DNA from 3 places in the Massilia haematophila genome. Region 2 is predicted to be linked to each of the others. Evidence: predicted binding sites of a transcription regulator. Region 2 holds the regulator's gene; each other region holds the start of a gene.

Region 1 (5,202 bases), 180 kb from region 2:
CACCGCCAGCCTGCCGCTGGTCGTGTCGAACCTCGTCAATATCGTGTCGGCCGACTACTTCGGCATCGGCTTCGCGCGCTATGCCGCGGTGATGGTGCCGGTGAACCTGGTGTCGGTGGCGGCTACCCTGGGGGCGCTGGTCTGGTTCTTCCGCAAGGACATCCCCGCCGACTACGACCTGGCCTCCCTGAAGCATCCGGATGAGGCGATCCACGACCGCGCGACCTTCATCGCCGGCTGGTGGGTGCTGGCGCTGCTGCTGATCGGGTTCTTCTGGCTGGACGCTGCCGGGATGCCGATCAGTGCCGTGGCCGCGGTGGGCGCCGTGCTCCTGCTGGCGGTGGCCGCACGCGGCCACCGGATCTCGACCCGGGAAGTGCTGCGCGAAGCCCCCTGGCAGGTGGTCGTGTTCTCGCTGGGGATGTACCTGGTGGTCTATGGCCTGCGCAACGCGGGACTGACCGATCACCTCACCGTACTGCTCGAACGCTGCGCCGGCTACGGCATCTGGGGCGCCGCGCTCGGCACCGGTTTCATCACCGCCATCCTGTCATCCGTCATGAACAACATGCCGACGGTACTGGTGGGCGCGCTGGCGATCGATGCCACCGCGACCCAGGGCGTGGTGCGCGAGGCGATGATCTACGCGAACGTCATCGGCGCCGACCTCGGTCCGAAGATCACCCCGATCGGCAGCCTGGCCACCCTGCTCTGGCTGCACGTGCTGGCGACGAAAGGTATCCGTATCTCCTGGAGCTATTACTTCCGGGTCGGCATCGTGCTGACGCTGCCGATCCTCCTGGTCACCCTGAGCGCACTGGCGGTGCGCCTGAGCTGAACTAAGCTAAGGAATCAACATGGACAAACTCTCCGATCTCCCCAACATCCAGCCGGCATTGCTGGACCTGCCGACGATGGACAAGCTCGCGCCAGCCGGCGACATGCGCCACCCGCCGCGCATCCTGATGCTCTACGGTTCGCTGCGCGAACGCTCCTTCAGCCGCTTCCTCACCGAAGAGGCGGCGCGCATCCTGGAACACTTCGGCGCCGAGGTGAAAATCTTCGACCCGATGGAACTGCCGATGGTCGGCAGCGTACCCGAGACCCACCCGAAGGTGGCCGAGCTGCGCGCGCTGTGCCTGTGGTCGGAAGGCCAGGTCTGGTGCAGCCCCGAGCGCCACGGCGCGATCACGGCGGTGATGAAGAACCAGATCGACTGGATTCCGCTGGAGATGGGCGCGATCCGCCCGAGCCAGGGCCGCACGCTGGCCGTCATGCAGGTCTGCGGCGGATCGCAGTCCTTCAACGTGGTCAACACCCTGCGCCTGCTGGGGCGCTGGATGCGCATGTTCACGATCCCGAACCAGTCCTCGGTGCCGATGGCCTACAAGGAGTTCGACGAGGCTGGCCGCATGCGGCCGTCGGCCTACTACGACCGGGTGGTCGACGTGATGGAAGAGCTGTTCAAGATGACGCTGCTGATGCGCGGGCGGACGGACTACCTGACGGACCGCTACAGCGAGCGTAACGAGCGGGCGCAGAAGGCGATCAACCGGCAGATCGAGAAGCTGTAGCGTCGTTTCCGCTGTCGCAGAGCGCTCACCCGAACAAGCCATGCAGGAACCACCTCGGCTCCGCATCCTCGCCCGCTCCGACGATGCGCTCCCGGTACACCCAGTACAGCGCATGGTCCTGCCCCTCGGCGATGAAGTAGTCGCGCGTCTGGGTCTGGCTCCACCACCCGGCCTCGATGCGCTCGGGCGTCGAGACCATCCTCAACGGTGAGCCGTAGAACGGCCGGTGGTTGCGCATCAGGAGCGCGATCGGCTTGGCCAGGATCCAGGTCGGGCGCGGCAGGCTGTCGACGTCGGGCGGCATCTGCGATGCACGCTCCTTCTCGCGCACCTTCTGCTGCACCGGAACCCAGCTGTTCGCCACCTCGGGCCGGTAGTCGGCCTGCGGCAGCGCTTGCAGCACGTTCTCGGGGCCGAGGCGCGCGACCAGCAGTTCCAGCATGCGCAGGCGGTCTTCCTCGCTGCCGCCGGGCTCGGGGAACAGCGACTCGCTCGGCGGCGCCATCGGCTGCACTTGGCTGGCGTCGAGCACCAGGGCGATCACGGGGGCGTCGAGCACCAGCTTGGCCAGGCGCTCGCGCAGCAGGCGCACCAGGTGCTCGTCGCGCCAGGTGGGCTCGGCCAGCGCGACCTCGACCGGCGTCGGTGGGCGCGCCACCCTGCCCCGCTCGTGCTCGAGCAGGAGCGTGATGCGCTCGACGGCGAGCTGGTGCGCGCACAGCCAGCCGGTCAATTGCTGCACCAGGCGTTCGGCGCCAAGCAGGCACTCCTCGGCATTCTCGAGCCGGTCGAAGAGTTCGATCTTGGCGTGGAAGCGCGTCGGCGCCGCGATCCATTCGAACAGCTCGGGCGCCATGCCGTAGGCGGCGTCCAGCATGTCGAGCAGTTCGCGCCCGCAGCGCCGCTGCAGGCCGGGACGCGGCAGGCGCCGCATGGCGCCCAGGTCGAAGCAGCCGATGCCTTCGAACCAGGCGGTATAGGGGCGCGCCGGCGGCGGCAGGCTGCTCGGCAAGGCATCAAGCCGGCGCGTGAGCGAAGCGATGCGCAAGACCCGTCCCGCGCGCCGGCGCGCCAGCATCCAGGCGCCGCGCGCGGTGGGCGCGCAGCTGAGCACCCCGCTGAAGCCGAGGGCGCGCAGGCTGGCGCGCACGCGCCGGCACAACGCGCGCACGCCCCCGAACAGGCGCAGGCTGGCGCCGATGTCGATGAGCAAGGTCGATTCCTCGGCAATCGTGACCAGCGGCGTGTACTGCAGCAGCGCCAGCGCCGCCGCGTGCAGGGCCTCGGCTTCGCGCTCGGGGGCGCGCACGTGCAGGCGCGCCTCGGGCATGAGCATCAATACGCCGCCGCGGCGCATGCCGTGGCTTATCCCGGCGGCGCGCGCAGCCGGTGAGGCCGCCAGCACGCGCTCCTGCTCGAGCACGACGCTGCCGGCGTCACTGGACCAGTTCGGGCTGAAGACCTCGAGCGGTAACTGGGGCAGGTGCAGGCCGATCCACAAACGCATGTCGTTGGAGCAAAGAAGGAGTAAGTGGAAGGAACAGGGGCGCGTCGCGCTGCGGCCCCCGGCGCTTGACGAAACCGACCTCGAGCCCGCCGGCGGCCGGCCGCAGCGACAGGCGCAGCGGCGCCGGCGAAGCGTCTTGCGCGGCGGCGAGCGGGCGCATCATGAAAAACAGGGTCTCGCCGCTTTGCGCGGCCAGGTGCAGGCGGCGCAGGCTGTCGCCGCGCACATGGTTGGCCCAGAACAGCAGCGCGCCACAACTGCCGCTGCGCAGCACCTGCTCGGCCGCCCACAGGGCGTCGCTGGTGCGGCTGGCGCGCAGCCAGATCAGCTGCGAGGGCGGCACGCCGAGCGCGGCCAGCGCCAGCGCCTGCGGCGGATGGGGCGGCTGCAGCAGCACGATGCGGCGCGCCGCGACTTCCGCCAGGGCCGGGCGCAGCAGGCGCATTTCGCCGATGCCGCTCTGCTGCAGCAGCAGGTCGACCAGGGTGCCGACCGGCCAGCCGCCGCCCGGCAACTGCTTCGACAGCACAGGGTGGCCGCTGTCGACGCAGCGGGTGCCGGCGCGCGCCAGCTGCGAGGCGCGCCATAGGGATGGGTGCAATTCTTCCGGTGATGAAATTTCTTGTAAGGAAGACATAATGGAGGCAAATGCAAAAGTACTGGATGGATATACAGTACTCGTTCGTTCAGCTTTTGGCAAGATGTGTATATTCTGTCCATGCAGGATTTCACCTTGTGCCGGTGCGCGCCGAGGCCTACGTGCTCTGTTTAGCCATCCTCTTCCATCCGATCCGCATCAAAAGATGAAATAATGGCGCTTCACTGATTATCCACCTGACAATGTTCGTAGATCTCTTTTACTCGCAATACACCGTGGCAGACCGAGGCCAGCCATGACGACGATCCAGCTGGTCGGCGCCATCCTGTTCGCCTGCGCACTCGTCCATACCTTCGCCGCCAAGGGTTTCGAGATCCTGGCCGACCGCCATCCGCGTCATGCCGGACTGTTCCACCTGCTGGGCGAAGTCGAGGTCGTATTCGGCTTCTGGGCCTTCGTCCTGATCGTGGCGATGGCCTTCCTTTCCGGGCCGGACGCGGCCATCGGCTATGCCGAGTCGCGCCACTACACCGAACCGCTGTTCGTCTTCACCGTCATGGTGATCGCCGCCTCGCGCCCCGTGCTCGACGCCGTGCGCGCGCTGCTGCGCACCACGGCGCGCCTGGCGCCGCTGCGCACCGAGGTCATGCTGGCCTGGCTCGGCCTGGCCCTGGTGCCGCTGGCCGGTTCCCTGATCACCGAACCGGCGGCGATGACGCTGGCGGCGCTGATGCTCGCGCCCCAGGTATTCCGCCCCGGCGTACCGGAAGCGCTGAAGTACGGCGCGCTGGGCGTGTTGTTCGTCAATGTCTCGATCGGCGGCACGCTGACCTCCTACGCCGCGCCGCCGGTGCTGATGGTGGCCGGCACCTGGGGCTGGGACAGCGCCTATATGTTCGCCCACTTCGGCTGGCGCGCCGCGGTGGCCGTGTTCATCAACGCCACCGTCATCGTCCTGCTGCTGCGCAAGCACCTGGCGCCGCCCCCTGCCCCGACCGGCGGCGAACAGATCGTGCCGCTCAAGGTCTCGTTGATCCACCTGGGCTTCCTGGCCGCCGTGGTGCTGCTGGCCCACCATCCGGTGCTCTTCCTCGGCCTGTTCATGCTGTTCCTGGGCTTCACCAAGGCCTACGAACGGCACCAGGATCCGCTGATCCTGAAGGAAGGGCTGCTGGTCGGCTTTTTCCTGGCCGGCCTGGTGGTGCTCGGTGGCATGCAGCAATGGTGGCTGCAGCCCATCGTCTCGAGCCTGGGACCGACCGCGCTGTTCTTCGGCGCGCTGGGCCTGACCGCGATCACCGACAATGCCGCCCTCACCTACCTGGGCTCGCTGATCGCCGGCCTGTCCGAACATTCCCAGTACATGCTGGTGGCGGGCGCGGTCGCCGGCGGCGGCCTGACCGTCATCGCCAACGCCCCGAACCCGGCCGGCGCCGCGCTGCTGCGCAACGGCTTCAGCGACGAGTCGATCAACGCGCTCGGCCTGCTGGCCGGCGCGCTGGGGCCGACCGCCGTGGCGGCCC
Region 2 (5,202 bases):
TGGCGGCCGACGGCGTGTTCTGCGCCATCGCATTCAGGTATTGCAGGCCGCCCACGTCTTCCGCCTTGCCGAGCGAAACCATCGCCTCGTAGACGGTGATGACGTCGGCCGGCTTGCCGCTATTGATCAGGCGCACCATCTGTTCGAAGATGATGCGGTGATCGTAACGATAGAAATCGTCCGCGTGCATGAAGTCGGCAATGCGGTCCCAGGCCGCATTATCGCGCAGCAAACCGCCGATGACGGACTGTTCTGCTTCGATGGAGTGCGGGGGGATGCGCAGCGATTCGATTTGCGGATCTGCGGGGGTATTCATGGCGGGCATTATACCTTCTCCGGTCACACGGCTGAAATAATTGGCGAGTTTCTGGGAATAAAAAAAGCCGGGCAAGCCCGGCTTTTTCCTTTTTGCAACAGCTCCAAAGGAGCTGTGCGGTCATACTTGCTTAGGCAGCTTCGCCCACGACAGCGATGGTGACATCCACCACGACGTCGGTGTGCAGAGCGACAGCAACCGGGTGCTCACCGGTGGTCTTCAGCGGGCCGGTCGGCATGCGCACTTGCGCCTTTTCGACGGCGAAACCTTGCTTGCTCAGGGCTTCAGCGATGTCGAAGTTGGTGACCGAACCGAACAGACGGCCGTCGACGCCGGCTTTCTGCGCGATGGTGATGGTCATGCCGCTCAGCTTTTCGCCCTGGCCTTGTGCAGCAGCCAGCTTCTCGGCAGCAGCTTTTTCCAGTTCGGCGCGCTTGACTTCGAACTCGGCCACAGCAGCCTGGGTAGCGCGGCGGGCCATTTTTTGCGGGATCAGGAAGTTACGTGCGTAACCGTCCTTGACCTTGACGACGTCGCCCAGGTTGCCGACGTTGACGACTTTTTCCAGCAGGATAACTTGCATATTATTCTCCAGTATTTACTTGTGCTCGTTGCCGTAGCGACTTAAGCGTTGTGCAGGTCGGTGTACGGCAGCAGGGCCAGGTAACGTGCGCGCTTGATCGCGGTGTCCACTTGACGCTGGTAGTGCGCTTTGGTGCCGGTCAGGCGTGCCGGCATGATCTTGCCGTTTTCCTGGACGAAGTCCTTCAGGGTGTCGACGTCTTTGTAATCGACCTGTTCAACGCCGGCGGCGGTGAAGCGGCAGAATTTCTTGCGCTTGAACAGCGGGTTCTGCTGTTTGCGCTTCAGTTTTTCTTTGGCTTTGTTTTTGTCGAACTTTTTACCGAATGCCATTTTGAGGCTCCTGTATATCTAAAAGGTGGGCCGCTGGGTAATTAAGCGGCAGCACTGAAATCAATGATGTGAAACACCAGGGCTTTGCTGTTGCGGTTCTTCCTGGCCAGGAATCCCGTGAACTGGTGTGCGGCGCCGAGCTCGGCGCTGGCGAATCGGCCCGAAATCTCGCCCGCGGCGAACGCGGAAATCTCGAACTCGACCAACCTCGTCACCCCTGCCTCGACCTGCTGCGAACTGTGCATCAGGATTGCCGAGACGACCGGCACGCCGGCGGGGGTGTAGCGCAACAGGTCGCGTTCAGCGATGGTAGCGACGACCTGGAGCTGGTTCACTGCACGTCGGGCACTGGGCCCGTCCACGAAATCTGGCGAAAGACCTTAGGCAGCGGCGGCCGGGGCAGCAGCCGGAGCTTCTGCGCGGTGGCTCTTGGCTGCGTCTTCGCGCTGGACCGACTTCATCATTGGCGACGGAGCGGTTTCAGCTTTCTTCATCTTCACGGTCAGGTGACGCAGCACGGCATCATTGAACTTGAATGCGGTTTCCAGCTCGACCAGGGTCTCGTTGTCGCACTCGATGTTCATGCAGATGTAATGTGCCTTCGGCAGCTTCTGGATCTGGTAAGCCATCTGGCGACGGCCCCAGTCTTCCACGCGATGGATGTTACCGCCGCGGCTGGTCACCGTGGTCTTGTAACGCTCGATCATCGCCGGGACTTGCTCGCTTTGGTCCGGGTGGACGATAAAAACGATTTCATAATGACGCATGCAACACTCCTTGAGGACGTTTAAACAAATGCCCACCTCGGCGTCAAGACGAGTGTGGGAAGGGAAAGCCTGCAATTATAACCCGAAGCGGACAGCAACACAATCCGGGGCCTGCCGTCCCGCTTTCGCGACAGCCACGCCCGAAAAAGCGCGGAAAAATGCCGGAAAAAGGCCGATTCCCCTTGCATTCTTCGGACTACTGTACAAAAATACAGTCTGAATCGATAACCAGTGGTACATCCATGCTCAAGCTCACTGCACGGCAAGAACAGATCCTCAACCTGATCAAGGAAGCGATCGACAACACCGGCTTCCCGCCGACCCGCGCCGAAATCGCGAAGGAATTGGGCTTCAAGTCGGCCAACGCGGCCGAGGAGCACCTGCAGGCGCTGGCCCGCAAAGGCGCGATCGAGATCGTCTCGGGCACCTCGCGCGGCATCCGCTTGATCGGGGCGGCATCGGAGCCAGCGGTTCCGGCCATCCCGCCTGCCCTGCTGATGTCGCTGCCGCTGGTCGGCCGCGTCGCCGCGGGCTCGCCCATCCTGGCCCAGGAACATGTGGAGGCAACCTACAACGTCGACCCGGCCATGTTCGGCGCCCGCCCCGACTTCCTGCTGAAGGTGCGCGGCTGGTCGATGCGCGACGCCGGCATCATGGACGGCGACTTCCTGGCGGTCAAGAAAATTGACAGCGCCAAGAACGGCCAGATCGTCGTCGCCCGCCTGGGCGAGGACGTGACCGTCAAGCGCTACCGCAAGACCGGCGACGTGATCGAACTGCTGCCGGAAAACCCGGACTTCAAGGTGATCCGCGTCGAACCGGAAGACGAGTTCGCGCTCGAAGGGCTGGCGGTGGGGCTGATGCGTAGCTGGCACTGAGCCGCACATACCAAGTCGAACGCTGAAAGGGCCGCTAACGCGGCCTTTTTGCTTGATGGGATTTGTGCGGGGAACGGTATTGGCGAAGCGTCGCATTGCCGGGTTCCGTAGGGTGGGGTCTCGACCCCACGCGGCGCAAGGCTTGCAACTCGCCACCTCATCCGGCAGGCCGACCGTATCACTGCTGCGCGACATGGCGCGGCTGATCAATCGCTGTACCGCGTGGGGTCGAGACCCCACCCTACGAAAACAAAAGGCCGCTGACGCGGCCTTTTTGCCTTACCTCTGCGCTTACTTCGTGCGCAACGACTGGTCCTTCGGCGCCTTGTTGACGATCGCATTGTGCTCCGCGATGTAGGCCTCGGTGGCGCTGCGCCATACGGCGACGTCGGCCAGCACCATCTTGGCGCCGACCTTGGCGTCTTCCGACAGGTTTTCCTGGACCTGGGCCAGGTGGGCCTTGGCCTTTTCCATTTCCGCCAGGTTCATCAATTTGGCGACGTCAGGCGGGATCTGTTTGTCGAGCGGCGATGCGGCGTTCAGGTTCTGCACGAAGCCGTTGTAGCAGTCCTGCCACTTGTTGATCGCATTCGAGACCCGGTCGATCTCCTCGGCCTGCTTCGAGATCGCGGGCACGCGCGGCTTGGGGCAGCGGAACTTGCCGGACCGCAGTTCCTCGCCGTCGTACTTCGACATCCAGTAATCGATGTCGGCGCGGCGCGCCACGCGCTGCTTCATGATCTCGAGCGACGCGTCGGCGACCTTGTTGCCGCCGGCGGCGGCCTTCTGGAACCACATCGTCGCCTTGGCCTCGTCGACCGTGCCGGCTTCGCCATACCAGTACATCTGGCCCAGGAGCTGTTGGGCTTCGACGTTGCCGGCGTTCGCCAGCTTGGTGTACACGGCCATTGCTTCAGGATACTTCTTCTGCTCGAACAAGGCCTTGGCATTCTCCAGTTCGCCGGCATGGGCCAGGCCCGCCTGCAGCAGGCCGGCCAGCAGCAGGCCCGCAAGTGTCAGCGCATTCTTTTTCATGTATTCGCGTCGTCCAGTCAGGTGATTGAGGTCGATCAGGCGTCCAGCGCTGCCCGGAAGTCTTCCAGCAGGTCCTCGGTATCTTCGATGCCCACCGAGACCCGGATCAGGGACTCGGCGATGCCCATGCTGGCGCGGCGCTCGGCCCCCATCTCGAAGAAGATGGTGTGCGCCACCGGAATCACGAGGGTGCGCGTGTCGCCCAGGTTGCTCGCGGGGATGGCCAGCTTCAGGCGGTTCAGGTAGTCGAAGCAGTCGATGCCGTCCTTCAGCTCGAAACTGAGCAGCGAGCCGCCGGCGCGGAACAGTTCGTCCGCGATGCCGTGCTGCGGGTGCGATGCCAGGCCCGGATAGTGGACGGCGGCGACGCGTGGGTCCGCTTCCAGCATGCGCGCCAGCGCCAGCGCATTGGCGGTGGTGCGCTCCATGCGCAGCGCCAGCGTTTCGGCGCCGACCGCAATGTGGTGCGCCGCTTCCGGCCCGAGCGAGGCGCCGAAGTCGCGCAGGGCTTTCGCGCGCAGCTGGGCCATGCCCTGGGCCGCGGGCGGCTGCTTGCGGAAGTTGGCGGCGATGTTCGGGTAGGCGCTCCAGTCGAAGAGGCCCGTGTCGGTCAGCGCGCCGCCGAGGGCGATGCCGTGGCCGGCGATCGACTTGGTCAGCGAATTGACGACCAGGCCGGCACCGACCGTCTTCGGACGGAACAGATACGGCGTGGTCATGGTGTTGTCGACCACGTAGAGGATGCCGCGCTCGCGGCACAGCGCGCCGATGCGCGCCAGGTCGGCGACCTGGGTGCGCGGATTGGCGATCGTCTCGACAAACACGAAGCGGGTGTTCGGCTGCAGCGCCGCCTCGACATTGGCGACGTCGGTGGCGTCGACAAAACTCACCTGCACGCCCTGCCCCGCCACCGTCTGCCACAGGCTGTTGGTGTTACCGAACAGGAAGGAAGACGAGACGATGTGGTCGCCCTCGCGCAGCAGCGCCTGGAACAGCGCGCCGATGGCGGCCATGCCGGTGCCGAAGCACAAGGTGGCGACGCCGTCTTCCATCTTCGTGACCTTGTCTTCCAGTGCGGCGACCGTCGGGTTGCCCTGGCGGCCGTAGCGGAAGCCAGGCTCCTTGCCCTGGAACACAGAGGCAAGCTGGCGCGCATCGCCGTAGCCGAAGGCCACCGAGGTGTGGACCGGCTTGTGCAGCGAGCCTTGCTCGATCGTCTTGCGGCGATCATTGTGCAGGATGGTGGTGGTGAAACCGTACTGTTTGGTGTCGCTCATGATGCAGTCGTCCC
Region 3 (5,202 bases), 860 kb from region 2:
CAGGCCCACCGCGATGCCGGAGGCGCCGTTCAGCAGCACCATCGGCAGGCGCGCCGGCAGCGAGCGCGGCTCGTCCGTGGTGCCGTCGTAGTTCGGCTGGAAGTCGACCGTGCCCATGTCGATCTCGTCGAGCAGCAGGCGCGAGATCGGGGTCAGGCGCGCTTCGGTGTAGCGCATCGCCGCGGCGCCGTCGCCGTCGCGCGAGCCGAAGTTACCCTGGCCGTCGATCAGCGGGTAGCGCAGCGAGAAGTCCTGGGCCATGCGCACCAGCGCATCGTAGACCGACTGGTCGCCGTGCGGGTGCAGCTTGCCGAGCACGTCGCCGACCACGGCCGCGCACTTGCGCGGCTTGGCGGTGGCGCCCAGGCCCAGTTCGTTCATCGCGTACAGGATGCGGCGCTGGACCGGTTTCTGGCCGTCGGAGACGTCGGGCAGGGCACGGCCCTTGACCACCGAGACCGCGTAGTCGAGGTAGGCGCGCTCGGCGAAGGTGGACAGGGTCAGCATTTCGACGTCGTCGGCCGATTCGCTGGCTTGTTCAAAGAGGCTTGCTTGGGTAGACATATTCTGTGTGTTCGATTCTTGTTGAGCGGTCGCGTGGCTCGGGCGATTCGATTGTGCTGGCGGAGTAGTGGTGGGTTCGAGAACCCACCCTACGTAGGGTGGGCACTTGTGCCCACGCGTCTTTCGTGCATCAAATCACCCCGGACGCCATCAAATATCCGCTTCCGTCTCGTTACCGTGTTCCTCGATCCATGCGCGGCGTGCGGCGGCTTCGCCCTTGCCCATCAGCATGTTGAAACGGGCCGAGGATTCGCCGTGGTCGAAGTCGCCCAGCGACACCGGCAGCAGGCGGCGCGTGTCCGGGTTCATCGTGGTTTCCCACAGCTGCTCGGCGTTCATCTCGCCCAGGCCCTTGAAGCGGGAAATGCTCCACGAGCCTTCCTTCAGGCCTTCCTTTTTCAGCTTGTCCTCGATCGCCAGCAGTTCGCCGTCGTCCAGGGCATAGAGCTTTTGCAGCGGCTTCTTGCCGCGTGCCGGCACGTCGACGCGGTACAGCGGCGGGCGCGCCACGCAGATGTGGCCGTGCTTGAACAGGGCAGGGAAGTGCTTGAAGAACAGGGTCAGCAGCAGGACCTGGATGTGCGAGCCGTCGACGTCCGCGTCCGACAGGATGCAGATCTTGCCGTAGCGCAGGCCGGTGAGATCCGGCGAATCGCCGTGCGAGTGCGGGTCGACGCCGATCGCCACCGAGATGTCGTGGATCTCGTTGTTCGCGAACAGGCGGTCGCGGTCGGTTTCCCAGGTGTTCAGGACCTTGCCGCGCAGCGGCAGGATGGCCTGGAATTCCTTGTCGCGGCCCATCTTGGCCGAACCGCCGGCCGAGTCGCCCTCGACCAGGAACAGTTCGTTGCGGGTGATGTCCGTGGACTCGCAGTCGGTCAGCTTACCCGGCAGCACGGCCACGCCCGAGGATTTCTTCTTCTCGACCTTCTGCAGCGAACGCATGCGCGACTGCGCCTGCTTGATCACGAGGTCGGCCAGCTTCTTGCCGTATTCGACGTGCTGGTTCAGCCACAGTTCCAGCGGCGGCTTGGTGAAGGTCGAGACGAGCTTCACGGCGTCGCGCGAGTTCAGGCGCTCCTTGGTCTGGCCCTGGAACTGCGGGTCCAGCACCTTCGCCGAAAGCACGAACGAGACGCGCGCGAACACGTCTTCCGGCAGCAGCTTCACGCCTTTCGGCAGCAGGCCGTGCAGCTCGACGAAACCCTTCACGGCGCCGAACAGGCCGTCGCGCAGGCCGGACTCGTGGGTGCCGCCGCTTGGGGTCGGGATCAGGTTGACGTAGGATTCGCGCACGATCGCGCCTTCCTCGGTCCAGGCGACCACCCAGGCCGCGCCTTCGCCTTCGGCGAAGCCTTCGTCGCCCGCGGCGGCGTACTGCGCGCCTTCGAACAGCGGGATCAAGGTCTCGCCGTTCGAGCTCGAGGCGAGCGCTTCGGTCAGGTAGCCGCGCAGGCCTTCGTCGTAGCGCCAGGTCTGGACGTCGCCGGTCTTGGCGTTGGTCAGCGTGACGGTGACGCCCGGCAGCAGCACGGCCTTGGAACGCAGCAGGCGCTGCAGTTCCGTCATCGGGATGTTCGGCGAGTCAAAATACTTGCCATCCGGCCAGGCGGTGACGCGGGTGCCGTTCTTCTTGCCGCCGCGCTCGAATGGCGAGGAGCTGAGGGGCTCGATGACGTCGCCGTCGGCGAACACCAGGTTGTGGACGCCGTTGCCATCCTCGGTCTTGCGCCAGACGGTGATTTCCAGGCGCTTCGACAGCGCATTGGTGACCGAGACGCCGACGCCGTGCAGGCCGCCCGAGAAGGCGTAGGCGCCGCCCGAACCCTTGTCGAACTTGCCGCCGGCGTGCAGGCGGGTGAAGACGATCTCGACGGTGGAGACGCCTTCCTCGGGATGCATGCCGACCGGGATGCCGCGGCCGTCGTCCTCGACGGTAATCGAACCGTCGGTATTGATCGTCACGCCGATATTCTTGCAGTGGCCGCCGAGCGCCTCGTCGGAGGCGTTGTCGATCACTTCCTGGATGATGTGCAGCGGATTTTCCGTGCGGGTGTACATGCCCGGACGCTGCTTCACGGGTTCGAGTCCTTTCAGGACCCGGATGGATGATTCGCTGTAATCGGTTGCGGGTTTCTTAGTGGCCATGCTGATCAGTGTTTTTTCGAATGCCTGCGCATTCTATATCTTGTCGGAAGGAAAAAGCAGGGATGGCGTGACGGATTGTGCTTGTCAACGCAACGGAACGTGACTAGATTGGTACGCAAGCTTGCTACGCCAGGGCGGCCCTGGAAACCGTCGATCGGACGGCATCGGTCAAGAATAATACTGTACATGTGTACAGTATCGAATGCAAGGACGATGCGCCGCCTGGCATCATGCACAACACTGGGGAGCCCCGGAAGCGGCGCTGCCGGGACGGTCATCATGCAGGTACAAAAAATTCCGATTGCGGTACGCCTGCTCGGATTCGAGCCCGGCGAGGCCGCCCGCATGTCCGCGATGTTATGCGAGGCCCCCCGCGCGGGCCCATCCTACGCCTGCCTGCACGAAGACAGCCTGCAGGAACCCGATCTCTACCTGGTCGACGGCGAGAACCCGGCGGCGCTGCTGCGCCTGACCAGCATGCGCAGCATGCCGCTGGCGCTGCAGGTGGGCGGCCTCGACCATGGCCTGGCGCGCCTTGCGCGTCCCTTCGATACCGCCACGCTCCAGGTGACGCTGGCCCAGCTGGTTGCCGAGCGCCGCCGCGCGCTGGAACTGCTGTGCGCACGCGGCGAGCCGCCCCTGCCGGAACGCAGGCGCCGCCAGCGCCTGGCCGACGACAGCCTCGCCGTCGATGGTCCGGCGCTGCGCCAGCCGCCACGGCCGGACCAGGTCCTGATCGTCGACAAGGAGGGCGCCTTCCGCGACCACCTGGCGCGCCTGGTCGGCGAGCGCCGCCTGGCGATCGCCTGGACCGACAGCGCATCGACCGCCGTGCGCCTGTGCGACGAAACCCAGGTCGGGGTGGCGATGATCAATACCTCGACCCCCGGCATCGATCCCTACGCGCTGTGCAGCGCGATCAAGGCCCAGGAGGGCGCGGGCCGCACGGCGGTCGTGTTCCTGGTCGGCAAGGCCTTCCCCTACGATACCGCGCGCGCCCACTCGGCCGGCGTGCGCGGCCTGCTCGACAAGCCGGTGACCGACCGCAGCCTGGTGGCGATCCTGGCACGCCTGACATCGATGCCGGCGTAGGGTGGGCGGGTCTCCCGCCCACGCGTTCAAACCCAAGGAAGCGTCTTTCGTAAATGGCTTGCGTATGTGCCCAGTCGTGTGATTTTGTTACAACTTCAAATCGTGCGCGGCCGTGGCGGGGCTATATTGAGACCATGGCAGATGATCATCAACCCCGGCGTGGCGAGGCGCCCGGCCCGCCGCTGGAGACCCGCCCCGACGCACCCGAGCGCGTGCCCGACCGCCGCGCCGCCGATGGTCCGCCGCGCTACCAGCGCCCCGGCGACACGCCGTTCGCGCTGGTCGGACGGGTGTTGTCCTCGCGTTGGCGCGCGCTGCGCGACCGCTTCCACCGCGACTTCATGCGCCGCACCCTGCGCATCGGCGTCTCGGCCCGCATTTTTCACCCCGAACCGGGGGCGACCGGCCTGCGCAGCAAGAACCTGCAATACCTGGAGGAGTCGATCGCGCAGTGGGTGATGTCGCGCGACGTGCTGGTGTTCATGATCCCGACGGTGAATACGAATGGGCTGCTCCACCCCAGCAACATCACGCTGCGCCACTACGCGCGCCACCTCGACGGCCTGGTGCTGCAGGGCGGGGCCGACGTCTCGCCGCAGACCTATTCCGAAACGCCGACCCGTCCCGAGTGGAGCGGCGACCGCGCGCGCGACCTCTACGAGCTCGAGCTGCTGCACGAATTCGTCGAGGCCGGCAAGCCGGTGCTGGGCGTATGCCGCGGCTGCCAGCTGATCAACGTCGCCTTCGGCGGCACGCTTTACCAGGACGTGGCGACCAACGTGCCCGAGGCGCTGGCCCACGTGCACACTGACTACGACGCCCACCGTCACGCGATCGAATTCCCGCCCGGTTCCACGCTCGGGCGCATGTTCCCGAACGCCCAGCGGCCGACCGTGAATTCGATCCACCACCAGGCAGTCAAGGAGCTCGGGCGCGACGTGCGCATCGAGGCGGTGTCCTATCCCGACGGCATTGTCGAGGCGATCCGCTACGACCGGGCCGATTTCGTCATGGGCTTGCAGTGGCATCCGGAGTTCCACCGGGCGGGCGGGACGGACCTGCTCGATTGCACGCCGGTGCTGGATGAGTTTTTGCGGGCGGCAAGGGAGACGCGGTTGTAAGCGGTCTTCGCCGGATTCGCCGCCTTTCAACTTGTCAGACAGCGTGGACTCGGGAGTCCACCCTACAACCCTGCTTTTCCGTAGGGTGGACACCTGTGTCCACGCGGTCTCACCACATGCTTCGCGCCACCGTCTCCGTCGAACCGCTACCCCTCGCACGCTTGCAAAATCGCTTGCATCCCATCTGCCCCTTGTTTACCATTGAATGAGAATGATTCTCATTAATGAATATTGACACCCACCGTCCAACTGAACCTGAGGGGCCGCCATGCAAGAC

Evidence for each region. The regulator LexA, encoded in region 2, represses DNA repair genes until DNA is damaged. The targets are predictions, from matches to a motif close to ACTGTATNNNNATACAGT.
Region 1: a site for LexA is predicted at 3,740-3,757, ahead of imuA (translesion DNA synthesis-associated protein ImuA). Genes of this name have one in related genera too.
Region 3: a site for LexA is predicted at 2,892-2,909, ahead of ACFOPH_RS15600 (DNA topoisomerase IV subunit B). Genes of this name have one in related genera too.

Annotation. Positions count from the first base shown of each region.
Region 1 covers NZ_JBHRVV010000001.1:2,847,381-2,852,582, forward strand. The annotation lists gene ACFOPH_RS12685 (arsenic transporter) at 1-838, shown strand, start outside; gene arsH (arsenical resistance protein ArsH) at 858-1,574, shown strand; gene ACFOPH_RS12695 (Y-family DNA polymerase) at 1,600-3,081, opposite strand; gene imuA (translesion DNA synthesis-associated protein ImuA) at 3,011-3,718, opposite strand; gene ACFOPH_RS12705 (putative Na+/H+ antiporter) at 3,975-5,202, shown strand, end outside.
Region 2 covers NZ_JBHRVV010000001.1:2,668,908-2,674,109, forward strand. The annotation lists gene ACFOPH_RS11880 (replicative DNA helicase) at 1-316, opposite strand, end outside; gene rplI (50S ribosomal protein L9) at 447-899, opposite strand; gene rpsR (30S ribosomal protein S18) at 941-1,231, opposite strand; gene priB (primosomal replication protein N) at 1,273-1,566, opposite strand; gene rpsF (30S ribosomal protein S6) at 1,612-1,998, opposite strand; gene lexA (transcriptional repressor LexA) at 2,241-2,876, shown strand; gene ACFOPH_RS11910 (sel1 repeat family protein) at 3,168-3,911, opposite strand; gene ACFOPH_RS11915 (cystathionine gamma-synthase family protein) at 3,947-5,188, opposite strand.
Region 3 covers NZ_JBHRVV010000001.1:3,527,145-3,532,346, reverse strand. The annotation lists gene parC (DNA topoisomerase IV subunit A) at 1-564, opposite strand, end outside; gene ACFOPH_RS15600 (DNA topoisomerase IV subunit B) at 715-2,712, opposite strand; gene ACFOPH_RS15595 (response regulator) at 2,992-3,804, shown strand; gene ACFOPH_RS15590 (gamma-glutamyl-gamma-aminobutyrate hydrolase family protein) at 3,939-4,925, shown strand; gene ACFOPH_RS15585 (hypothetical protein) at 5,194-5,202, shown strand, end outside.